3 regions of the Streptomyces sp. NPDC026301 genome follow, and region 1 is predicted to be linked to each of the others. Evidence: riboswitches for the same ligand, from Rfam matches in the RefSeq annotation. Region 1 holds a riboswitch; each other region holds the start of a gene.
The links. Region 1 has a riboswitch for cyclic di-AMP ahead of ACZ4MH_RS26795 (M23 family metallopeptidase). Riboswitches for the same ligand answer to the same signal wherever they lie in the genome.
Positions count from the first base shown of each region.

Region 2: it holds a riboswitch for cyclic di-AMP, as region 1 does, so the genes downstream of both, ACZ4MH_RS10500 (C40 family peptidase) here and ACZ4MH_RS26795 (M23 family metallopeptidase) in region 1, are expected to answer to the same signal.
Region 3: it holds a riboswitch for cyclic di-AMP, as region 1 does, so the genes downstream of both, ACZ4MH_RS25300 (M23 family metallopeptidase) here and ACZ4MH_RS26795 (M23 family metallopeptidase) in region 1, are expected to answer to the same signal.

Region 1 covers NZ_JBVHPN010000017.1:19,925-24,370, reverse strand. Annotated here, with positions in the region: gene ACZ4MH_RS26800 (DUF2332 domain-containing protein) at 1-704, opposite strand, end outside; cyclic di-AMP (ydaO/yuaA leader) riboswitch at 980-1,122, shown strand; gene ACZ4MH_RS26795 (M23 family metallopeptidase) at 1,134-2,312, shown strand; gene ACZ4MH_RS26790 (VOC family protein) at 2,782-3,213, shown strand; gene ACZ4MH_RS26785 (aldo/keto reductase) at 3,293-4,285, shown strand; gene ACZ4MH_RS26780 (hypothetical protein) at 4,367-4,446, opposite strand, start outside.
Region 2 covers NZ_JBVHPN010000005.1:177,263-181,708, forward strand. Annotated here, with positions in the region: gene pcrA (DNA helicase PcrA) at 1-531, opposite strand, end outside; cyclic di-AMP (ydaO/yuaA leader) riboswitch at 823-1,002, shown strand; gene ACZ4MH_RS10500 (C40 family peptidase) at 1,011-2,192, shown strand; gene ACZ4MH_RS10505 (hypothetical protein) at 2,280-2,633, opposite strand; gene ACZ4MH_RS10510 (alpha/beta fold hydrolase) at 3,077-3,895, opposite strand; gene ACZ4MH_RS10515 (GNAT family N-acetyltransferase) at 4,086-4,446, shown strand, end outside.
Region 3 covers NZ_JBVHPN010000015.1:70,872-75,317, reverse strand. Annotated here, with positions in the region: gene ACZ4MH_RS25305 (M16 family metallopeptidase) at 1-669, shown strand, start outside; cyclic di-AMP (ydaO/yuaA leader) riboswitch at 1,014-1,171, shown strand; gene ACZ4MH_RS25300 (M23 family metallopeptidase) at 1,184-2,017, shown strand; gene ACZ4MH_RS25295 (GntR family transcriptional regulator) at 2,282-2,980, shown strand; gene ACZ4MH_RS25290 (HPr family phosphocarrier protein) at 3,235-3,516, opposite strand; gene ACZ4MH_RS25285 (bifunctional acetate--CoA ligase family protein/GNAT family N-acetyltransferase) at 3,763-4,446, shown strand, end outside.

The DNA.
Region 1 (4,446 bases):
GCCGGCGGTGCCTGCCGTACGGCCTCGATGGCGTCGCGCTGACGCCGCTGACGTTCCGCCGCATCGGGCGTCGACCCGGGCCAGATCAGCGCCTGGAGCCAGCGCACGTCGTCGGCGTCGGCCACGTCGAGCGGGTTCAGGTCGATCCCCGCCCGCCAGGCGATCCGGGGCAGCCCGGTCGGTACCGGCGTGCCCGGGGACGTACGGCAGGAAAAGACGACCGGGCTGTCCGGAGCGCCGAACTCCGGTCCGTCGTCGTAGCGATAGCGGTACCGGTCCGGGTGCAGGCACAGCCCGGCCGACGCGCCGACCTCCAGGAGCGCGAGCGGCTGGGGGAGCCGGGCGAGGAGCGGCAGCAGTGTGGCGCAGCGCGCGGGTTCGTTGGTCTGCGTGAGCCGCCGCATCATGACGTCGCGTACGTCGTCCCAGTGCCGGATCGTCCACTCGCGCCACGTGCGGTACGCGAAGTCGCCGCGCGGCCCCTGGTCGGCGTGCGGGCCGTCGAGGTAACGGACGGCGGCGAGCAGGAGATTGGGCTGCTGCTTGTTGCCGGGCGGCAGGGAGGCGCCCAGGAAGTCGCAGAATTCCGGGTCCTGGCTGATGCGGGCGGTCAGCTCCTCATGCGCTTCGGACTCGCCCCGCGCCTGCTGCCACGAGAACTCCGCGTACCGATCCGCCACTGCCTGCGCGCTGTTGACGACCATGATCAGACGTTACTGCTCTCACTGTACGTAATCGCTGCGCACCCCTCCGCATAACAACTGACAAACGATCAGTCCGCTACGGGTTTCCGATGCCCGGTCAACTCGCCCCCATTTGGTCATGACTGGTGGCATAAGTCCAGCTCAGCGGGCGTACGGATTCCGGGGAACGCTTGGAATCCGGCCGTCCCGTCCATTACTGTCCGATAACGCAGCGCGGTCGGACCAGCCGTCGCAAGAGGCGGCACCGCGCGGCCGACGCCGAATCCCATAAGCGCACTTCACCACCGCACCACCTGCCCAGGGAACCGGGGAACCACCACCTTGGGGTGAATCGGACGACTCCCCCCGGAGCCGCCCGTAGGAGACCTTCCTGCTCCGAACCCGTCAGCTAACCCGGTAGGCGAGAAGGAAGGAAAGGAGTGCGCCCCCGTGGCGTCCAACAAGCCTGCCCCCGACCCGTCTCCCGGGTCCCCGCACCTCGCGCACGACTCGTACCGCACCCACGATGCGTACGCGGCGCACGGCACCCACGAGTCCCCCAGGACGCACGCCGAGCCGGCGCCCGCCGACACCGCCACCTTCCCCGCCGTGAGCGATCCGGGTGCGGCGGGCGGCCCGTGGGAGGAGTGGAACCCCACCGAGGAGTCCGTACGCCCCGTACGCGGCCGGCACCGCGTGGCCAAGCAGCGCGGCGGCGGCCTCGCCCGCAGCAGTACGGTCCTGGGCGTCGGCGTCATCGCGGCGGTCGGCGCGGGCGGCATGGCCTCCGCGCAGGGCAAGCCGCAGGTCTCCATATCCATGCCCGACCTGGGCAGCATGGCCGAACACGTATCCGAGAAACTCCCCGCGGCGGAGAGCCTGCCGGGCATCGGCGGTCTGGTCTCCCACGACTCCTCCGGTACGGGCGCGGACGGTGCGCAGGGCGGCCCGTTCACCCGGGCGGGCGGCGGCGAGTCCGCGCAGGGCGGCGGCGAGGCGCTCCGCGCCCGCATCCTGGAGCAGGCCGAACAGGCGCAGAGCTCCGCCGACCAGGAGGCCCGCGAGACCGCCGAACAGGCCGCGGTCCAGCAGGCCGAGGCGGACGCGGCCGAGCGCCAGAAGCACGCCGAGAGCGCGAAGAAGAAGGCCGCGGCGGAAGCCAAGGCCAAGGCCGAGGAAGAGGCGCGCAAGAAGGCGGCCGCCGCCCGCGCCGCCGAGCTCGCCGAACTGGCCAAGAGCTACACCCTCCCGGTCTCCTCTTTCACCATCACCGCCACCTTCGGACAGGGCGGCGACCGCTGGGCCGCCGACCACACAGGGCTGGACTTCGCCGCCCCGACCGGTACCCCGGCCAAGGCCGTGCACGGCGGCACGATCACGCAGGCCGGCTGGGCGGGCTCGTACGGCTACCGCATCGTCGTCACCCTCGACGACGGCACCGAGCTCTGGTACTGCCACCTCTCCTCGATGGTGAAGACCTCGGGCAAGGTGAACGCCGGCGACGTCATCGGCCGGGTCGGCGCCACTGGCAATGTCACGGGCCCGCACCTCCACCTGGAGGTCCGCCCGAGCCCGGACACGCCGGTCGACCCGATGCCGTGGCTGCGCGACCACGGGCTGAAGGTCTGACGACGACGCCTGACGACGACGCCTGACGACGACGCCTGACGACGACGTCTGATGACGACGTCTGATGACGACGATGGCGTGAAGGTCTGAGAACGCCCGCTCTCCGGGGTCGCCTTCGGGGTCGTCTTCGGGCGCGCCTTCGGGCCATCCTCCGCCCGCCGGGCTTCCGTCCGCCCGTCCGGGGCACTTGTCCGCCGTCGCCGCCGCCTCGTGCGCCCCGCTCCGCCGCGACCGGGAACCGGGCGTACTAGCAGGAGGGGAGAGGCGGTGGCCGACGGCCGGGTCTCCGCGTAGCGCGGGCCCGCACACCACGGCGGCCCTGATGGCCACCCGCACACCGCGGGGGCCATCGGGCCGCCGGGCGTATCTTCGGCCGTCCGGCGAGCGCAACCCATCCCGCTCCCGCAGAATGAACGGGCCCCCGCCACCGCGCCCCAAGAAGAACGGCGCCGAGCCAAGGACGGCCCCAGTGGAGTGGACCCTCGAAGTTGTCACCGTCCCCGTCACCGACCAGGACCGTGCGAAGCGCTTCTACGAAGAACAGTGCGGCTTCAAGGCCGACGTGGACTCGCAAGTCGCCGAAGGGGTACGGATCATCCAGCTGACCCCGCCCGGTTCGCGCTGCTCGATCGCCCTCATCCAGGGCCTGCCGCCGGCACCCGGCCAGTCCGCCATGGCCCCGGGCTCGCTCCAGGGCCTGCAGCTGTGCGTGGTGGACATCGAAGCGGCCCACGCGGAGCTGGTACGGCGCGGGGTGGAGGTCGGTCCGGTACAGCATCTCGGCGCCGAGGGCTGGGCCGAAGGCCGCGGCGAGACGTGGAACTCCTTCATGTTCTTCAAGGACCCCGACGGCAACGGCTGGACGGTCCAGGAGGCACCGTCCCCGCTCAGTAACCGCTAGGGCGGCAGGCAGTCGGCATTCGAGTGACGCCCCGTCACGTCCCGGAATAACTCCGCCTCCCAACCCCGCTGACGCTCACATGTCCACGTCTTCCGCTTCTTCCGCCCCCACGCCCGGCCACGGCCCCGTCCCCGTCGCCGCCACCAAGCCCCTGGGCTCGCTCACGGTCTCCCCCCTCTCCCTCGGCGGCAACGTCTTCGGCTGGACCGCCGACGTGGCGACGTCCTTCGAGGTGCTGGACGCGTTCACCGGGGCCGGCGGCAACTTCATCGACACGGCCGACGCCTACTCCGTCTTCGCCCCCGGCAACAAGGGCGGCGAATCCGAGACGATCATCGGCGACTGGCACACCGCCCGCGGCAACCGCTCCGACCTCGTCATCGCCACGAAGGTCGGCGCCCTCCCCGACCGCAAGGGCCTGTCCGCCGCCAACATCAAGGCGGCCGTCGACGAGTCCCTGACCCGCCTCCGCACCGATCACATCGACCTCTACTACACCCACTACGACGACGAGTCCGTCGAGGTCTCCGAGATCATCTCCACCCTCGACGACCTGGTGAAGGCCGGCAAGGTCCGCGAGATCGGCGCCTCCAACATCTCGCCCGAGCGGCTCCAGGCCTCACTCGAATTCTCCGAACGCGAGGGCCTGGCCAAGTACGTCGCCCTCCAGCCGCACTACAACCTCGTCTCCCGCGACACGTACGAGGGCCCGCTGCGCGACATCGCCGCCCGCCACGGTCTGGGCGCCATGCCGTACTACGGCCTTGCCTCCGGCTTCCTGACCGGCAAGTACCGTCCGGGCACCGACGTGGACAGCGCCCGCTCCGGCAAGGCCGCCGCACACCTCGCCACCGAGCGCGGCCGCCGCGTCCTGGCCGCCCTGGACGAGGTCGCGGCCCGCCACGACGCCGAACAGGCCACCGTCGCCCTCGCCTGGCTCGCCGCCCAGCCCACCGTCACGGCCCCGATCGCCAGCGCCCGCACGGTCGCCCAGCTCCCGGCCCTCCTGGCCCTCGGCACCCTCCCCCTCACCCACGAGGACCTCACCCTCCTGACGGACGCCTCGGCGTAGTCCACGAGACCCGCGCTACACACCAAGGGCGGCTGCGTACGGGTAGTACGCAGCCGCCCTCGTCTTCTCCCTCCCCCATGCTCACTTCCGGTCGACGACCACCCACGAAGCCGCCGCCACGGCCCCCGCCACCGCGAACACCGACGGCCAGGCCCCCACCT
Region 2 (4,446 bases), on a different contig from region 1:
GGCGTCGTAGATCGAGAACGACGACGTGAAGCCCAGCTTCTTGGACTCGCGGCGCAGGATGCGCACGCAGGCGCTGTGGAAGGTGGACACCCACATGGCGTTGGCGCGCGGGCCGACCAGCTCCTCCACGCGCTCCTTCATCTCGCCCGCGGCCTTGTTCGTGAACGTGATCGCGAGGACCTGGCCGGGGTGGACGCCGCGCGCGCCGAGCAGATGCGCGATGCGGTGCGTGAGGACGCGGGTCTTGCCGGAGCCGGCGCCCGCGACGATGAGCAGCGGCGCGCCCGTGTGCACGACGGCGGCCTTCTGCTCGTCGTTCAGCCCCTCCAGCAGCGCGGCCGGGTCCACTGCGGGGCGGGCGGCGCCGTCGCGGTAGTACGCGTCCCGCTGCACGGGCGCGTCGAAGCGGCCGCCGAAGAGGTCGTGCGGCACCTCCTCCGCTGCCGGACGGTCCTCGTCCTCGGGAGGCGGCGGCTCCTCGTCCTTGGAATCGAGGTCCGCCAGGAAGCTGTCGTCAAAGAGGCTGCTCATCGCCCACCGAGTCTAGGCCGCCCCACCGACAACCCGGCCCCGGCCGCGAAATTCCGGGGATTACGGGGGTGCGGAGAATACGGCACGAGGCGGGCGGTCACGGGCAGAGAACGGCACCGGACAGTGCGTGGTCGGAACCGGTCCGGCATCGACCCGGACACGACGAGATCACGAAAAGGTTTCGGGCATATCGAACATCAGCCTTCACAGAAGTCACACGAGTTGGCTACCGTGCCGACCGGGCAGCCCGCCCCACCGCCCGGCGAAAGCGCCGGCACGGGCCGCCCCGCCGAGTCCGTACCGCCGCACCCAGGGCGGGCCGGAGCCGGGGACCCACACGCACGACCGGGGTGAATCGGCCGGCACGGAGCGATCCGTACGGCCGTAGGGCACCTTCCGTAGTACGGCCGCAGCGATGCGGCACGCGCCCGAACCCGACAGCTAACCCGGTAGGCGGTCCACGGAAGGAGTCGCCGGCCTTGGCGTCTCATCGCAAGCCGCGCACCCGCATCCTCGCCGTGCCCGCGCACCGCCGTACGGCGGCCGGGCTCACCACCGCGGCGCTCGCCTCCGTCACGCTGCTCACCCAGAGCGCGGACGCGGCACCCAGAAACCCCAAGCCCTCCATAGAAGAGGTCAAGAAGAAGGTCGACGGCCTGTACCGGCAGGCCGAGGTCGCCACCCAGAAGTACAACGCCGCCAAGGAGCGCGCCGGCACGCAGCGCGAGAAGGTGGACGGGCTGCGCGAGGCCGCGGCCCAGCGGACCGAGAAGATGAACGAGGCCCGGCGCGAGCTGGGCACCTTCGCCTCCGCGCAGTACCGCTCCGGCGGGCTGAGCCCGACCGCCCAGCTGATGCTGGCCCGGGACCCGCAGCAGTTCGTGGACCGCAACCACCTGATGGAGCGGCTCACCGGCCGCCAGCAGGAGGCGGTCGCCGACTACCAGGACCAGCAGGCGCAGGCCGCGCGCAAGCGGGCGCAGGCGACCCGGAGCCTGGAGGAGCTGCAGAAGTCCCAGGAGTCACTGAAGACGTCCAAGCGGGACGTCCAGGACAAGCTGACCGAGGCCCGGCAGCTGCTGTCCCGGCTGACCGCGCAGGAGAAGGCGCGGCTGGCGGAGCTGGACCGCAAGAAGAAGGCCGAGGCGCAGCGCAAGGCCGAGCGGCTGGCGCGGGAGCAGGCCGAGCGCGAGCAGCGGGAGCACCAGGACGACGGATCGGGCGGTACGGACGGCGGGTCCGGGACCGGCTCCGGGGGTGATACCGGGTCCGGTACGGGGTCGGGCTCCGGGGTGCCCGATGGTGCGTACGCAACCAAGGCGGAGAAGGCGCTCACCTTCGCCCGCGCGCAGCTGGGCAAGCCGTACGTGTGGGGCGCGACCGGCCCCACGTCGTACGACTGCTCAGGGCTGACCCAGGCGGCGTGGAAGGCGGCGGGCGTCTCGCTGCCGCGGACGACCTGGGACCAGGTGAAGACCGGCACGCGGGTCGCGACGAAGGACCTTCACCCCGGTGACCTGGTGTTCTTCTACGACGACATCAGCCACGTCGGGATGTACATCGGCGACGGCAAGATGATCCACGCGCCGAAGCCGGGCGCGAGCGTCCGCGTGGAGTCGATCTACTACATGCCGATCTACGGGAGCGTACGGCCGGCCTGAGCGGCACATGCCCGGAAACGACGAACCGCGCGACCGCCCCGGAGAACGAGGCAGTCGCGCGGTTCGTCGCGCCGAAGGTGGGGCGGCTCAGGTCCAGAGCAGCGCGATGAAGATGTTGACGACCGTGAGCAGGCCGACGAGCCCGAAGAGCGGCTTCTCCACCTTCTCCTCGTCACGCTTCACGTAGACCAGGCCCAGGATCACGATCAGGACGGCGAGCTTGACGCCGATCTTGATGTTGTTGACCGAGTAGTCCTGCATCTGGTTCAGGCCGACCAGGATGACGCCGGTCACCAGCATCGTGATCGCGCCGTGCAGCATCGCGGGCACGAAGCGGGCGGTGCCCGCGCCCATCGCCTTCATCTGCGTGAGGAAGCCGCCGAGCAGCGAAGCGATGCCGATGATGTGCAGCGCGACGAACACATTGATCACTACGTCCATAGTGGTCGATCGTAGCCCCGCCCCCGGCCCGGCCCTCGGGCAGGGCTGCCGTCGCTGCCCCGGCCCACCACCGGCCCGCCACCGGTCGGCACCTGCCGGTATCCGTCACCCCGTGGCCGAAAGCGAGCAATCCATGGCAGCGGAATGGACAAATACCGGCATTGCCCCGCCTCATGCCCGCCGGCAGGTTTAGCGTCCTCACCCAGGCGGTCGGCTCCCCATCGCCGTCGGATCCGCCCCGACGGCCGTCGGCCGCCCCCGCCGAGGTACGGCGGCGGCCCGCTCCCCCTTGTTACGGACCGCCGCCGTACCGCCCCCGTACCGCTCCCCTGTGCTTTGCTGTCGCGAGGAGAAACACGGGATAACTGGCGCCACACCAGTAACGAAAAACGATCCAGTCATCAATCAATTCCGCCACGGAATTCCGACCGTACGGTCGGAATTCAATGCAGCCGCGGTACATGGCCGCTCACCACGAAGTCCCGCAGCAGGTCCATCGCCCGCCGCGGCGCCTCCCGGAAGACGCCGTGCCCCGCCTTGGCCAGTACGTGCAGCCGTACGTCCGTATGACTCAGCCGGTGCGCGAAGCGGCGGGCCGCCGACGCGGTCGCCACCGGGTCCTGCTCCCCCGCCAATATCATCGTCCGGCACGCGAGCCGGTCCAGCCCGCGCCAAGGGTCGAACTCCCGCGCCAGCACCATCCGGAAGTGGTCCAGCACATCGTCGTTCCAGCGCACCCGGCGCAGCCGGTCCGGGCCGGCCGGGTCCCCGCCCGGCTGCTGCGAGTACAGCGGCAGGCAGATCCGCTCCCACGCGTCGGTCATCTCGTCGCCCGTGTCGCCCGCCCAGTAGCGCAGCGCGACGTCCCGGGCCTCGGCCCCTCCCAGCCGTTCGAACATCTCCAGCCGTTCGTACGTGTCGCCGGGCATCACGCTGTCCAGCACCAGCCCCGCGAACCGGTCGGGGTGCCGGATGGCCGCCAGCAGCGCGACCCAGCCGCCGCTGGACGTACCGACGAGAACGGGCCGTTCGATCTCCAGCGCGTCGCAGAAGTCGATCGCGTCGTCCGCCCACCGCTCCCACGTCCACTGCAGCGGCCCACTGCGCACGGAACGACCACTTCCGCGCTGATCCAGGTAGATGACCTGAGCGAAACCGGCCGCGGCGGAAAACTCCGGCTTGAACAGGGTGTGATCCGCTCCCGGCCCCCCGTGGAGCAGCACGATCGTCGGCCGTTCGGCCATGTCCGGGCCGTCCGTCACCAGTTGGGCTCCCTCCACATCGAAGTAGAGCCGAACACCATCACCGATATGTACCCGCACGGCCCTTGACCTCTCTCAAGTAGCCTGATTTTCCAAGGATTCGGGTGGCCCCCGCAGCGTTATGCAAGGAGGCCGAATTCCATCGTCACTATTGCGAAGCTCTCGCAATACGATCGGGTCCGTGGACACAATGACCGAGCACCACCGCGTGCCTGTGGCACGGCCGGAGGTCGTACGCGCTTGGGTGGACGGCTGGGTACGTTCGCGCGGCACGGACGGCGCGGTCGCGGTACCGGGCGGCTTCCGGATAGCCGTCGGCCGCACGGACCAGGTCGCGCGGTACGTCCTGCCCGCGGCCGACCCCGGCGTGCTGCGCCGGCTGTCCGCCGCGCTCATCACGCCGGGCCTGTGGCTGAAGGTCTGCGCACCCCGCTCGGTCGTCGAGCCCGCGCTGCCGGCGTCCTGGGACTTCCAGGCCCCGGAATACCTGATGACCGCCCCCCTGGGGCGCGCGGTGCGCATCGGGAAGCGCGGCGAGGTGCCCGACGGGC
Region 3 (4,446 bases), on a different contig from region 1:
CCGGTGGCCGCCTCCCCCATCACCGCCGACGACAGCGGCCGTGTGGTCATCGTCGACCGGCCCGGCGCCGTCCAGACGCAGCTGCTGATCGGCCGCATCGGCGCCGACCGGCACGACCGCGTCTGGCCCGCCCAGGTGCTCGGCACGTACTGCCTGGGCGGCACGCTCACCTCCCGCCTGGACCGCGTGCTGCGCGAGGAGAAGGGCTACACCTACGGCGTACGGGCCTTCGGGCAGGTGCTGCGCTCCTCCGGTGACGGCACGGGCGCGGCGATGCTGGCCATAAGCGGTTCGGTGGACACGGAGTCCACGGGTCCGGCGCTGGAGGACCTGTGGAAGGTGCTGCGGACGCTGGCCGCCGAGGGCCTGACCGACGCCGAGCGCGACGTGGCGGTGCAGAATCTGGTCGGCGTGGCGCCGCTGAAGTACGAGACGGCCGCCGCCGTCGCCGGGACGCTGGCCGACCAGGTCGAGCAGCACCTCCCCGACGACTTCCAGGCGGAGCTGTACCGGCGCATGGCCGAGACCGGCACGGTCGAGGCGACCGCCGCCGCGGTCAGCGCCTTCCCGGTGGACCGGCTCGTCACGGTCCTGGTGGGCGATGCCGCGCAGATCGCGGAGCCGGTGCGGAAGCTGGGCATCGGCGAGGTGTCGGTCGTCACGGGCTGACGCGGGGCGGGCCGGCGGCGGTCGCGGACCGGCGCCGTCCCGGGGCGGTTGCGGTGGTGAATTCGCCTGCGCGGTACGGCGGAAGGACGGGCCGGAACGCGTCGTACCGGTCCCGTCACTGGGTGTCTTGAACCGTGCCAACGCCGCTCACATAGCAGGACATAAAGGGTCCCGGGCCGCCAAAGCGGCCCGGGATCTTCGTTTTTGTCCGGAATGCTGTAGGTGGTTGCCTCCGCCCCGTGTGGCGTCCGGCACAAACTCTCGATTCTGTTTGCTGATCGCGAGATGTCCCCTTTAGCGTCGGTCCGGCTGTTCGTCAGAACTGCGCCGCGCCCGCGGCCGCCGGACAGTCATCGCCGAGTCCCCGTACGGCGCGAGCCAGGGGAGCCGGGGACCCACATGTCCCCTTGGGGTGAATCGGCGTCCTCTCCGGAGGCCGCCGTAGGAGACCTTCCTGCTCCGAACCCGTCAGCTAACCCGGTAGGCGAGAAGGAAGGAAAGGAGTGCGCCGGTCATGGCGTTCACCCGTGCCACCGGCAAGCACCGCCGCCCCGGCCGTGCTGCCCGGACCACCCGCAACATCGCCGGCATAGCCGCCGCGACCGGTGTCGTCGTGTCCATCGCCTCCCCGGCGCTGGCCGCCGCCGAGGACCCGGCCGCCACCGACACCGGCCTGACCCGCGCCATCGCCGACACCGGCGACCGGGTCGCCGACAACATCGTGGCCCAGGCCGACGCGCAGGAGGAGGCCGCCGAGGTCGCCGCCGCCCGTACGCAGGTCGAGGACGCCGCCGTCAAGAACGCCGAGGCCGCCAAGAAGAAGGCCCAGGAGGCTCAGCGCAAGGCCGCGGCCGAGGCGGCCGAGAAGAAGGCCGCCGCCAAGAAGAAGGCGGCGGAGAAGCGCGCCTCGCGCTCCGACGCCCGTACCACGCTCAGCGCCAGTGGCTTCGTCGCGCCGATCGCCGGCAGCTACGTCTCCACCCCGTACAAGGCGTCCAGCGGCCTGTGGTCCTCCGGCAGCCACACCGGCATCGACTTCCACGCCGCCTCCGGCACCGCCGTCCACGCCGTCGGCGCGGGCACGGTCGTCGAGGCCGGCTGGGGCGGCGCGTACGGCAACAACATCGTCCTCAAGATGAACGACGGCACCTACACCCAGTACGGCCACCTGTCGTCCATCGGCGTCTCCGTGGGCCAGCGGGTCTCCGCGAACCAGCAGATCGCGCTGTCCGGCAACACCGGCAACACCACCGGCCCGCACCTGCACTTCGAGGCGCGCACCGGCCCGGAGTACGGCTCGGACATCGACCCGATCGCGTACCTGCGTTCGCACGGCGTCAGCGTCTGAGGGACCCGAGCCTCTGAGGGGCCGCGCACCGTACGGCGTTCCCCGTGTACCACCCGAAGCCCCGGCCCCCGGCCGGGGCTTCGGCGTCTCCGTATGCGCTCCCGTTGCGCTCCCGTCCCCGCCTCCCCGGAACTCCCGCCCATTGGCCAAAAAATATCCATGAATTCGTGACGGCCATCGGAAATGCCGGTCCGGTGTCATAGAGTCACGGAAAAGGCGCCGCCCGGACGGCGTTTCCAGAGGATTACGGCGGAGGCACGGACGATGCGAGGGAACATTTCGGCGCATGCGGTCTGCACGGCGATTCGCGACGACATCGTCTCCGGAACGTTCCCGCCCGGCTCCCGGCTGATCGAGGAACTGCTCGCGTCCCGGTACGGCGTCTCCCGCGTCCCCGTACGCGAAGCGCTGCGCACGCTGGAGTCCGAGGGGTTCGTCACCACGCGGCGGCACGCGGGCGCGTGTGTGGCCGAGCCGACCGAGCAGGAGGCCGCCGACCTCCTGGACATCCGCCTCCTCCTGGAGCCCCTGGGCGCCGCCCGCGCCGCGGCCCGCCGCTCGGCCGCCCATCTGAAGGTACTGCGCGGCCTGGTCCGCCTGGGGCGTGCGAGGGCCCGCCACGGCAGCGCCGCCGACCTGCGGCAACTGGACTGCTGGTTCCACGAGACGCTCGCCCAGGCGTCCGGCAGCGCGAGCATGACGGCGCTGCTCACCCAGCTGCGCCGCAAGATCGACTGGGTGTACGCGATCGACCTGGACCAGCCGTCGCCCGGTGAGGCGGACCGGTCCTGGCAGGAGCACGGCGCGATCGTGGACGCGGTGGCGCGCGGCGACGCCGAGCGCGCCCGCGCACTGACCGCCGCCCATGTGGAGCACGCGCTGCCCGCCCACCGGCTGCGCCGTCCGGCGCCGGCGGTGAGGGAAGTGAAACGGTCCGTAAACACGGCGCGCGTCCGGAATTAACACCGCTGCCGTATACAACTCCTGGGGAATTCCGTACCCCTGCTCCGCCGTGCCCGAATTACTTTTGCGTGGGCCCGATTGTGCGTACCTGATTGCGTGCGCCCGAATGTCTTTTGCGTCGGATCCCGGCCGACGGGAAAGCGGGGAATTCCGTGCAATGCGAACGGCCCCGCCCATGACCCGTGTGCGGGTCACTGTGGCGGGGCCGTGACGGCGGTACCGGGCGGCGTACGGCCGCCGGTCTGCCCGAAGGGTCAGACCGTCTCCGGGAGCTCCTCGAGGCCCTCGGAGACGAGCTTTGCCAGGCGGTCCAGCGCGGCGTCGGCGCCGTCGGCGTCCGAAGCCAGCACGATCTCCTCGCCACCCTGGGCGCCCAGGCCCAGGACCGCGAGCATGGAGGCGGCGTTGACGGGGTTGCCGTCACCCTTGGCGATCGTGACCGGCACGCCGGAAGCGGTGGCCGCACGGACGAAGATCGAGGCGGGGCGGGCGTGCAGACCCTCGGCCCATCCGACATTGACGCGGCGCTCAGCCATGGTGTTGCCCTTCGGGTAGGGAAAGTTGTCTAGACCAGTCTCTCACGCGGGCACCGGTGGTCCGGTGTGCCCAGCCCCCGTGAGCGCTCGGATCCTAGAAGTCCAAGCCTGCGTCACGCCCAGGCTGTACGCATGCTGAGACCCGGTCGTACGCACCGTCCCGCCCCGGAGCACGTACGGTCGTCCCCGAGGCGCCCCGGACGCTTCGGCCGCCCCCGGATACGCACACGGTCGTACGCTGTCCGCATGGAGACGTCGTCGGATGCCGCCGCCTACCCCGCTCACTGGGAAGCCGACGTGGTGCTGCGTGACGGCGGCACCGCCCGGATCCGCCCCATCACCCCGGACGACGCGGAGCGCCTGGTCTCCTTCTACGAGCAGGTCTCCGACGAGTCGAAGTACTACCGCTTCTTCGCGCCCTACCCCCGGCTCTCCGACCGCGACGTGCACCGCTTCACCCACCACGACTACGTGGACCGGGTCGGGCTCGCCGCCTTCGTGGGCGGCGAGATGATCGCCACCGTCCGGTACGACCGCATCAACGCCGACGGCCGGCCCGCCACCGGCCCCGACGCCGACCAGGCCGAGATCGCCTTCCTCGTGCAGGACGCGCACCAGGGCCGCGGCGTGGCCTCCGCGCTCATGGAGCACGCCGCCGCGGTCGCGCGCGAGCGCGGCATCCGGCGCTTCGCCGCCGAGGTGCTGCCCGCCAACACCAAGATGATCAAGGTGTTCACGGACGCCGGATACACCCAGAAGCGCACCTTCGAGGACGGCGTCGTCCGCCTCGAATTCGACCTGGAGCCCACCGAGCAGTCCGTCGCCGTCATGCGCGGCCGCGAGCACCGCGCCGAGGCCCGCTCCGTACAGCGGCTGCTCGCCCCCGGGTCGATCGCCGTCATCGGTACGGGGCGCGCCCCCGGAGGCGTC